One region of the Exiguobacterium sp. MMG028 genome, then DNA from elsewhere that is predicted to be linked to it. Evidence: riboswitches for the same ligand, from Rfam matches in the RefSeq annotation. Region 1 holds a riboswitch; the other holds the start of a gene.
What was found. Region 1 has a riboswitch for thiamine pyrophosphate ahead of PJK55_RS02905 (YkoF family thiamine/hydroxymethylpyrimidine-binding protein). Riboswitches for the same ligand answer to the same signal wherever they lie in the genome.

Region 1 (5,469 bases):
ACGAATTATCACTATGTCGAAGAGACGTTACAAGAGGTGGAGGCGAGCGGCGGAATGATCATCGTCGGTTGGGGATCGCCTGGTCGATTGATGCACCATGCGACATCCTATAAATCGCTCTTTGCCGATTACGAGTCCAATATGTACTGTATCGGTACGACCGCTAAAGGTGAACCGCAACAGATTCGCATGGCCAACGAGAACACGGTGCTCGAGGCGTTCAACAACGAATCGGTAAAACCTAAGTTTCGGATTGTGAAGGAAACGAAGAAGGAAGATGACTCCATGTGAGTCACCTTCCTTTTTATATGCCCGCCCAGATGGCGATTCCAAATAACGCTAGTAATACACCTGACCAAACAAAATCACTTGATTTGACCTCAACCTTGTCATAAATCGTTCGTTTTCCACTCGTGAACCCTCTCGCTTCCATCGAGAAGGCGATGCGTTCTGCCCGTCGGATCGAACCGGCAAGGAGTGGCAACAGTAATTTCGGAACGTGCCGAAGGCGTTCCCATTTCGTGTTGAGCGAAATTCCTCGCAGCTGATGTGCATATTGGAGTTGCTGTAGCTCACGCTGCAACAAAGGGATGAAACGGAACCCGACAAGGGCACTATAGGCAATCGTCGGTGATAATTTCGCCTGTTGCATCAAACTCATAACGAATCGCTTTGAATCCGTTGTCATCATGAAAAGAAGGGAGAGGACCGTGAACGCCAGGACGCGAAGACTAAGGGCAACGGCAACACGTCTCTCTTCAACTGTGATGTCCTGACCGAGTATGGTCATCCACGTCTCTCCCTCAAGATTTTTCCCAAACACGAGCGTCGTCCAAAACGTACCGATCGCCGTGATTAAAAATGGAATTAAGAACATTCCCCATCTCTTCCACGATACGTCTGTCGCCACCAGCTGAATCAGTAGCGTACCGACAATGATGACGAGCGGTGTCCAAGGGTTGTAAAACAGTGCCAGACCGAACATGATGACCGTCAATGTCACAAACTTCATCGTCGGATTCATGTCATGGAGTGACATCTTTCTCCCCTCCCTTGCAATCGATAATCAAGGAGCATCTCTGTGTTCTTCCATAGTTCATCCCCGAACGGTCCCGAAAGTTCCCCATCCTTCATCAAATAGAACGTATTGGCGATATTGGCGAACGATAGGTCATGGGTTACGAACAGGATGGTCTGCCCTTGTTCCGCATGCCGCTTCATCAGCGCCTCGAGTGCATGGAGTGACGCTTCGTCCTGACCTGCAGTCGGTTCATCGAATGCAAGCAATTGCTTATTCGATAGCGACTGGATTCCAACTGCGAGCCTCCGTTTTTGACCATGGCTAAGGGATAACGGATGGAGGAATCTCTGATTATGAAGCTCCATGTCAGATAACACGGTCTCAATTGATGTTTCGTGACCAAACTGCAACTCTCGCTCAACGGAGTTCATAAAAAATAGATGTTCTGGTGATTGTGGCACGAGTCCGACCCGATGATCGTGTTCTGTTAAGCTTCTTAAAAATGTCGACTTCCCGCTCCCATTCGGTCCGAGAATGGCAATCACTTCTCCAGCCCGGACGTGGAGCACCGTCTCGTTGAGCTGAAACGAATCACGTCTGACCTCTTTAACCTTGTAGCGTTGAATAGCTGAGAGTGACGCGTTCGACTTCACGAATGCAAAATCCTCGACCGGACGGAATGATTCATTCCTAACGACACACCCTCGCTCTAACTCAATATGCCAGTCAAAGTAATCCCCCCATAGATGAGGGCGATGCTCGACGACAATGACGTTCAGGTCTTTCATCTTGTCGAGCCATTTTACAAATTCTTGCGCGGTCACTGGGTCTAGATGCGTCAACGGTTCATCGAGCAGTAGCCATTCCGGTCTTCCGACTAGAGCGCACGCAACAGCAATCCGCTGTTTCTGTCCGCCTGACAACGAATCGATTTTTCGGTTTCGATAATCACTCAACTGTAACGATTCGAGGATTTCCGTCACGCGTTGTTCGATGTCTGAGACAGGTGTCGACAAGTTCTCAAGTGTGAAGATCAGTTCTTCTTCCACCCGCTCCATGACAAATTGCGTATCCGGGTCTTGAAACACCGTCCCAACCCGCTGATTGATTTCGCCAGGTGCATAGTCGTCGTATGATCGTCCAAGTAGTTCGAGTCTACCATCAAGGATTCCGTCACAATTCTCCGGATAGAGACGGTTGAATAGCGCGAGAAGTGTCGACTTCCCGCTCCCGCTCGCCCCACTAAGAATCGTACGACCTTGACGGATTGAAACGGTCACGTCTTCAAGAATCGCCTCAGAACTCTCTGGGAATCGAAAATGAAGTGACTCTGTCTCAACCATGGACGTTCCCACTTCGTGAAATCGCATAACCGCGAAGTGATCCTGTCTTCAGCAATAGGTCACTGAGCAACTTCCCACCGATCCCAGCGATGACCATCCCACTGACGGCTCTTAGCCCGAACATCGTCGCCACATAACCTGGCTCTAACATCGCGAACCCACTCATGAAATATGTATAGACGAAACTCGTGACAGCCGACCCAAATCCGGCCAGCATAAGAACCCATAGCTCATAACGTCTGTAGCCCGTCATCGCAAAGACGGCTTCTGCCCCTAGACCTTGAACGATGCCGACCAAGATGATGCGTGGCCCAATGGCATTCCCAATCAACATCTCAATCGTTGCGGCCATCACTTCTGAGATGAATGCCGCCCCCGGTTTGCGAATGATGTATGCCGAGATAATCGATACGATAAACCAGATGCCAAAGATCCACTCGTAGGCGATGGGACCGATCAACCCTGCCCACAAGTTACCGATATGAACGAACAATAAATAGACGACCGCGAAGACAACAGATAATACGGAGACAAGGACGACTTCTTTCAATTTCCACGATTTAAGCATGTCGCCCTCCATGTGACGGACTATTTACGCTGAACGTCACCGTCATGACAACATGTCGGTTCTTTTCGCGCGTCCGCTTAAAAGCCCCCTCATAGTACGAGAACACGTCATCTAAGTTCCCATGGATGCCTGATGCATAATGCATCGACTCGTTATAGACACCAGCCTGTTTTGCTTGCTCGATTTCTTCATAGATGAGTTCCATGTAATTGTCAGCACCCATCGGATAGAGTGCGAACTGCGAAGACACATACTGGTCTCTTGATGCACCGTTTGATGGTTCGCTCGGAGCCTCGAGTGCCTCATCTCCCGTTGAATCTCCTGGACAACCGACAGAGAACGTTCCGCTCATCGAGACGTGCTTCCTTTCCTCCGAAGCAAGACTCAACACCGTTCGAGCGACGTCAAACACATGCTCGACTCGTCCACGGATGACCGTCGACACGTCATCCGTATGTTTCCACACACCTGACAGATCCGTTCGTTTTAGAGCACCTTTGATTGTCCCGACAAAATCGTCTGTCATCGGGCTCAGTGTGAATCGAAACCCGACAATCGGACTCGTACCACATGATTCATTCATTCTATTTCCCCCTCTAAATGTGTTTGCATAAAAAAAGCCGCATTCATGAGAATGCAGCAACAAAATCTATACAAACTTGCATAGAGAAAGTGCCGCACTTCCTCACGCCAGTATTATCTGGATCGAGTTATAAGGGATCGGAGCCATGCTCTCATCTCAGCCGAAGCACCCCTAGTGCAGTCATTAATATGCGGTTACTTATGCAGTCACAGTATAGCGATGTTTTAATCTTTTGTAAACGGTCAATCTGAATACGTGACGAATTGACCCGTACCAGGGAGCGGATCATGGAGCGTATCCCACGATGTTTCCATCTCCTCATCCGTCAACAAGCAAGCGTCAAGTGACCGCTCGACCGTCTCCCGGTCCATTCGTTGACCGATGAGGACCAATTCGTTCTGTCGGTCTCCGTACGGCTCGATGTAGTCTTCGCGCAGTTCTGGTTCGGTTGCAAACATAGCCTCTCGTTCACTCTCCGGAAGTGTCGCTAACCAACGACCCGCATGTTCGAGCGTTGATGCATACCCAGCCTGCGAAAACAGACAAGCGAGGTCGTTTCGTGTCGCAATCCATAAGAAACCTTTGGCACGAACGATTTCTTCAGGGTAATGTTCCATCCAATTCATCAAACGCTCAGGATGGAATGGTCGACGCCGACGGTAAACGAACGAACTGATGCCATACTCTTCCGTTTCCGGCGTATGTTCTTCCGACTCGAGTTCTTGAATCCAACCTGCAGCGCGCATCGCTTGGTCAAAATCGAACAACCGGACGTCTAGTAGGTCGTCTAACGCCACATTCGAGTAGGTCGACGTCAACAACTTAGCACTCGGATTGAGCGTTTTCAGTAAGCCCTTCATCTCCTGCAGTTCTTCTTCAGATACCCTGTCCGCCTTGTTCAATACGATGATGTCCGCAAACTCGACTTGGTCGACGAGAAGGTCGACGACTTCACGTACGTCACCTGTATCGACGGCTTGTTGGCGTTCCATAAGCGATTCACCGGAATTGAAATCTTTGAAGAAGCGGTACGCATCGACGACAGTGATCATCGCATCGATATAGACACGGCTCGTCAAATCGATCCCGAGCGCGTCGTCGGCATACGTGAACGTCTGCGCAACGGGAATCGGCTCAGAGATACCAGAAGACTCGATAATGATGCCATCTAGCTCGCGATCTTTCGTCAAGTCATAGACGGCTGTCAACAAATCTTCTCGGAGCGTGCAACAGATGCATCCGTTCGAAAGTTCGACTAATTTTTCATCAGTCCGGGAGAATCCTCCTTGCTCGATCAACTTTTCATCGATATTCAGTTCACTCATATCGTTCACGATGACGGCATATTTCTTGTGATCTCGGTTATGTAAGATGTGGTTAAGCAGTGTCGTCTTGCCGCTACCAAGATACCCAGAGAGTACCGTAATTGGAATTCGTTTCATGATATATCCTCCATTTAAATCGTAATGATTACTTTTTATATAATGGAATGGGAACATCTTTTTGTCAACAAAAAAACACGCCACACGGACGTGTTTTCGAAGAAAGTATAATCATTCTTCCAACGCTCTTCGTTCTGCTTCTGAGCGCGGGTAAGCATTCGCCTGCCATTCAGCCCGATAAATCGAGTCGAGTTGAGTCAATCCGACTTCATCCTCGTCTTTGTCTGAATCGACGCTCGGCACCTCATCCCACTTTGGGTCGAGGTACGAATGGTCTTTTTCACGTGCTCGATTTTCTTGGATCTTTTGAATCCCCATCTTAACTGCTGCAGCAACTGCCAACCCAATACCTGCTCGAACCAACAGTCGTTTCACCATCGTATTTCCTCCTCAGCGACCGAAACGATACAATGGCATCCCTTTCACTTCTGTGTCGACGATAAATACCGATCCCGCATCTGGATATTCGGCAAGCGCCTCCTCATCCATTCCTTCACGAGCCGTCGTGATGG
Region 2 (5,469 bases), on a different contig from region 1:
GTTCGCAAGAGCAGATTGAACAAGTCGTACAGGCGTGTCTGCCCATGAAAAAACTCGATATCGCGACGTTGCGTAAAGCCTATTAAACAAACCTCCCGAGACAAATAGCTCGGGAGGTTTTTCATGGACTCATTTGTGAGAGGGCATCTTTCTCGATGATGGTATCCGAGAGACGGAGCTGGCTGGCCGCACGGTCAATGTAAGGGGCGCATCGATCGAATGCGACCGGTTCTTCCGTCTCGACGGAATAGCATGTGCCGTTACCAGAACGTTCGGTCAAGTCTGGTTCATAGTAATGGTCTTCATATCGGAAAGCGCCCGTCCGAAAGACGGTCAAATTCGGCGTATCATTCAAGAGGGAGTCGCCAAGCATATACGCCGGGGAGATTCCAAGTACATCGAGAATCGTCGGTGCGATATCGATTTGTCCACCGCTCGCCTCCATGACTTTTCCTGTCGTCAATCCTGGTGGTTTGATGAAGAGAGGGACAGCACGGTCGAGTTGAAACGCGTCAACCGTTGAGTCCACTTCTTCGATGGTAGCCATTTCTTCTCCAGGTGCCGTCAGACCGCTATCATGGTCACCATACATGACGAGAAGCGTCTCATCCCACAACCCATCTTGTTTCAATCGTTCGATGAACTGACCGACCGCCGCATCGACGAAATGAACGGTATGGTAATAGTTTTCGAGAAGCGGGTCGTCAATTTCTGACAGGTCCAATTGTTTCTGGTCCTCCGGAATGTCGTACGGCGTATGACTCGTCAATGCGACTAAAAACGCATAAAACGGTTCATCCAACTCTTCCATGAATCCGACGGACGTATTCAAGAATTCCTGGTCGTTGAGTGCCATCCCGATGATGCCTTGGTCGGGGTAGTCTTTGTCGCTAAAGAAATGATTGAATCCGATATTGTCATAAAAATCATCCCGATTCCAAAAGTCTTTACGGAAGGAGTGCATGGCTGCCGTATCATAGCCGGCCTCGTTCAAGGACTGAGAGAGCGCGCTAAATTGATTTCCCGGGAAACGTGTGTACACTGAACCGGATTTGACAGGGTAGAGTGACGTGTTGACGATGAACTCCGCATCGGATGTCCGCCCCTCATGCGTCTGATGATACACGTTCGGGAAATAGAGCATGTCACGTCGCAATCGATTTAAGTTCGGTGTCAATTCCTGTCCATTGATGCGTTGATCGATGACAGATGTTTGGAACGATTCGAGTTGTAGGACGATGACGTTTGTATCCGGACTCGGGGCACTTAATTCTTGATAAGAGAGTGCTTGGATTTGAGAACGCTCCTCGTCTGTCAGGGCTTCGTTCCATCCCATCGCACGTTCGACACCTCGAGCGACATCCATCGCGTGATAGCCCCAATAACCGAGATGATAGTATTCACGCATATTCGAGATTGGGTCGTCTGCAATCCATTTTTCTCCGCGCTGATAACTGAGGGTGAGCGGAATCGTGAAGAGAAGAAATCCGAGTGCGAAGCCGGCAATTGCCAATCGTCTTCCGTTCCGCTTCGCTTCACGGACAGGGTGATACTTGATGTAACGTAAAATCAAGCCGTAGATGATGAGGTCGATGAAGAAGAATGCATCAATCGGGCGGATAAGCGTCAAGAAGCCACCCCCGACATCTCCCATCTGTCCGATATCAGACAGTAAGGCGACAGATAATAAGTCTTCAAAATAGCGATAGTACCAGACGTCCGAGACGAGTAGGGTACTATGTAAGAACAGAGAAACGTATAAAATCCATCGACGAATCGGGTAAGACACGGCGAGTGCCCAGCTCGTCAGGAGTAGAATCGTCGCCAAATTGATGAGGAAAAACGAGAAGTCGAACGCCGTCGCGGTCAACCAGCTAAAAAAGAAGAGCTTTGCCAGGGAGAGTGACAAGTAGCTCCAATAATCGAGATATTTGATCATGAACAACACATCCTTTTCATACCCATTCCCGATGAGGTGAGTGAGGGAAACGTGAAGATGTGTCCAACAAAAAAAGAGGCACGGGGCCTCAGTTAATCAGAAACGTATCGCGCAATTCGATGATGGTTCCTTCCGGTGCTTTCAATTTACTTAAATGACCGTCGACGACGAAGTAGATGTTGCCACCGTGCTTCGGCAAGAACGTGACACCGAGCTGTTCGAGTCGAGCGACTTCCGCTTCGAGATCATCCACATAGAGGGCGAAATGGACGGGACCGGCCGCATGTTTCGAATAGTCTTGTAACGTTTCATCCGTTTTAGCAGTCTGGAGCTCGATATAAAAATCTCCGAGTTTGAGCCAACTATTGAAGTCACGTGTGTGGAAGTTTGGCGACTCTTGGACGAGCTCAAAACCGAGCGCTTCGTAAAATGACTTTGATGCGGCATAATCTGGTGTTTGGATACAGATATGGTGAATTTGTTTCATTAAGACTTTCCTTTCGTTTGTAGGTCGTTCACGCGATTGCGGTGGAACGGGGAAGTCATATCTTCCGAGATAAGACTGATCGTATGGCCATCCGGGTCCACTACGTCAAAACAGGACATGCCTCCGAAATCGTGAAGCGGTGTCGCAATCAACCCTGCTTGTTCGAACGATTGATACGCGAACTGGATGTCTTCACAAATGACGTTGAAATAGACATGGGCTTGTCCTGACGCATCTTTGAACGTTACGGATTGTGGTGACGAGGTTTGGATCAATCCGAGCTGAGTCGAACCGCCTGGTAGACACAAACCGATGCCTCCTTCCCAGCGACCAATTTCTTGAGCATCAAAATAAGTGGTATACCAGTGTAGGGACCGTTCTACATCTGATACGGGAATGAAGATACTTCCGATTCGGAACATGTGATAACCTCCCTTTCTATTTCTAGTGTAGCGAATGCATGGTCTCGAAGATACGGGGGGAGAAACTTTTTACGGGAGAAAGCGTATGAAAGAGAGAGAAAATCAATGAGGTGAAAGCATGAAAGGAAATGAAATCACGATTCAACCGATTGATGCACTCAATCGAGAGGCAATCATTGCTCTGACAGTGGACGAGAAACAATCACGGTTCATCGAGACAAATGCCGAGTCGCTTCAAGAGATGGTCGAGGATACGAAATATAATTGGCAGAGCTATGCATTTTATGACGGTGCGCAACCGGTGGGTTTCATGATGGTCGGAGCAGAAAATCAGACAGAACGCTATGTGTGGCTCGATCGTTTCATGATGGATCAACACGAACAGGGGAAAGGCGTCGGGACGAAGTGTCTACGCATCGCAGTGGCATTTATCCAGACAGAGTACGATGTGGATGATATCATCCTGAGCCTCCATCAAGAGAATGAAGTCGCGAAACGATTTTATGCAAAGAACGGCTTTGTCGACAGCGGCTTAATCGATGAATCGAACGGCGAAGCAATCTGGGTCTATCACACAAAAAACCGACCGTCATGAGTCGGTCGGATTCCTAAATCAAAATACGTTATTTGAGTATGCTCGGTCGCAACTGTTTGACACGTGATAAGACGAGCCAACCGAGAAGCGCGCCTGTCAAACTAGAGGCAAGGAACGCTGGAACGAAGAAGAAGGCACCGAACGTCGAACCCATCAACAGTTTCGCATACGGGACGGCAATCAACGAGGCGATGACACCGGTTCCGATGATTTCTCCGAGAGCGGCAGCATAGACGCGATTCGTGCGAACGAAGAACATACCAGCAAGAAGTGCACCAATCATGCCACCGGGGAACGCGAGAAGTGACCCTGTGCCGGTCATGACGCGAATGAGTCCGGTCACGAATGCGACGAGGACGGCTCCGATTGGGCCGACGGTAACTGCGGCAATCACGTTCACCATATGTTGAATCGGATAAGCGCGGGCGACACCTGTAGGAATCGAGATGAACATCGAGCCGACGACGGCGATGGCAACGAGCATTGCCATCCAAGTGAGTTGTTGAATACGCATGAATAGTCTCCTTTCAAAAATAAAAACGCCACGTTTCCAGACGGAAAAATGGCGTGGACATACAGAGACGTATCCCAAGCCACTTCCCTACGCTGGTATGAGCCAGATCAGGTTCGAAGGGTCCGGCACAAATGCCGTCTCAGCCCGAAGGCTCCCCTAGTGGTCGTTTATTGACTTGAGTATAGCATAGCTAAAATCGGAAGGGGGGTGAACTTATCCCTCATTCTTGGCTAACAGGTCCTCATAGTCCTTCTCGCTCCAAAAGAGCGGTGAGATGGATTCGGGACCTTTTAAAATTTCTCCATCCTGGTCGTATACGATGGCATACCCGCTCTCGACATCGAACACGAACAAGTCGGCAGTGACTTCGGTCACGCCATTCCCGGCGATAATCACATCGTCGATTGGTTCCCGTGCCAGTTCGACACCTGCTTCATCGAGTTCGACGAGGAGGGCTGACGTGTAGGCGTGACGGTCATAGACCGATTGAAATTCATCCTGCGTAAGGACGACATCGGTAGGAGGGGCACTCGTTCCGAATTTCCGATTCTCTATCTCTTCGACATACTGAAGGAAAGACTCCTCTTGCCAAAACAGCGGAGCGACCGACTCGGAACCGTTGATCAACGTCCCGTCCTGACTGTCGAATACCGTGGCATACGTCCCGTCGTCGAGCTTGAACGGATAAATATCTGCATATGTGTGCTCGAGACCATTGCCGGCGATGATGACGCGTTCAAACGTTTCGCGGAACGGTTTGATGCCTTGTTGTTCGAGCGCAGCGAGGAGCGGTTTCGTTTGTTCATATTGGTCATAGACGTCTTTAAAGTCTTCACGTGTCCATTCTGTGATGGGTTCATCCGGTGATTCGATTGGAATCGGATTGTCTGCCACCGTATCCGTACAACCCGTCAGTAAAAGTGCACTTAATCCGAACATCGCCCATCGTCTCATGATTTCATCCCCTCAACTTACATTTTCCACCATTTTATCATTCATGACGAAAAAGCAGAACCTGTGCACATTCTCACTCGGGGTGAGGGCGTGTTGTGTAGGAATCGAGTGTATTCTTAAAGTGGAGTGTGTCTTCTTCAGAAATCGTTACTCCTGAGGATGTGCCGTAGCGAACCGCATGATAAACGGACGGATTCATCGGTAAATCGATGCGTCGGAACCACTCTTGCAGTGTCTCATGAGCACGCAATCGCTTGGCTGGTACGAGAGATTGGTTGAATGTGATCAGTGCATCGCGAATCGGGACGTTCGTGAACGCTGTGAGCGTCGAAACGGACGAAGCGTTTTCGTGTTGTAGCGATTCGACAAGCTGGTCTGCGTTTGAATCAACATGATCTCGTGCGCGAACCACACGTCGTTTCCGTTTTAGATAGATATAAAAGGACAGGCAACCGAGCGCAAGTAAAGCGACGAATAACCCGAGATTTCGTCGTGTGGATTCTCCAGATTCCGTGATTCTCTCAAAAAAGTTAAGCTTTCCTTTTCGAGGATCTAATT

Region 2: linked by a shared signal. The riboswitch ahead of thiW (energy coupling factor transporter S component ThiW) and the one ahead of PJK55_RS02905 (YkoF family thiamine/hydroxymethylpyrimidine-binding protein) in region 1 are both predicted to bind thiamine pyrophosphate.

The regions. Positions count from the first base shown of each region.
Region 1 covers NZ_JAQJIN010000001.1:537,902-543,370, reverse strand. The annotation lists gene PJK55_RS02925 (DUF1643 domain-containing protein) at 1-291, shown strand, start outside; gene PJK55_RS02920 (energy-coupling factor transporter transmembrane component T family protein) at 305-1,039, opposite strand; gene PJK55_RS02915 (ABC transporter ATP-binding protein) at 1,021-2,364, opposite strand; gene PJK55_RS02910 (ECF transporter S component) at 2,357-2,932, opposite strand; gene PJK55_RS02905 (YkoF family thiamine/hydroxymethylpyrimidine-binding protein) at 2,925-3,515, opposite strand; TPP riboswitch at 3,598-3,698, opposite strand; gene PJK55_RS02900 (GTP-binding protein) at 3,758-4,957, opposite strand; gene PJK55_RS02895 (hypothetical protein) at 5,069-5,335, opposite strand; gene PJK55_RS02890 (SMP-30/gluconolactonase/LRE family protein) at 5,348-5,469, opposite strand, start outside.
Region 2 covers NZ_JAQJIN010000002.1:649,572-655,040, reverse strand. The annotation lists gene PJK55_RS10585 (VOC family protein) at 1-86, shown strand, start outside; gene PJK55_RS10580 (LTA synthase family protein) at 122-1,939, opposite strand; gene PJK55_RS10575 (VOC family protein) at 2,028-2,426, opposite strand; gene PJK55_RS10570 (VOC family protein) at 2,426-2,848, opposite strand; gene PJK55_RS10565 (GNAT family N-acetyltransferase) at 2,967-3,443, shown strand; gene thiW (energy coupling factor transporter S component ThiW) at 3,472-3,957, opposite strand; TPP riboswitch at 4,025-4,125, opposite strand; gene PJK55_RS10555 (hypothetical protein) at 4,171-4,911, opposite strand; gene PJK55_RS10550 (hypothetical protein) at 4,985-5,469, opposite strand, start outside.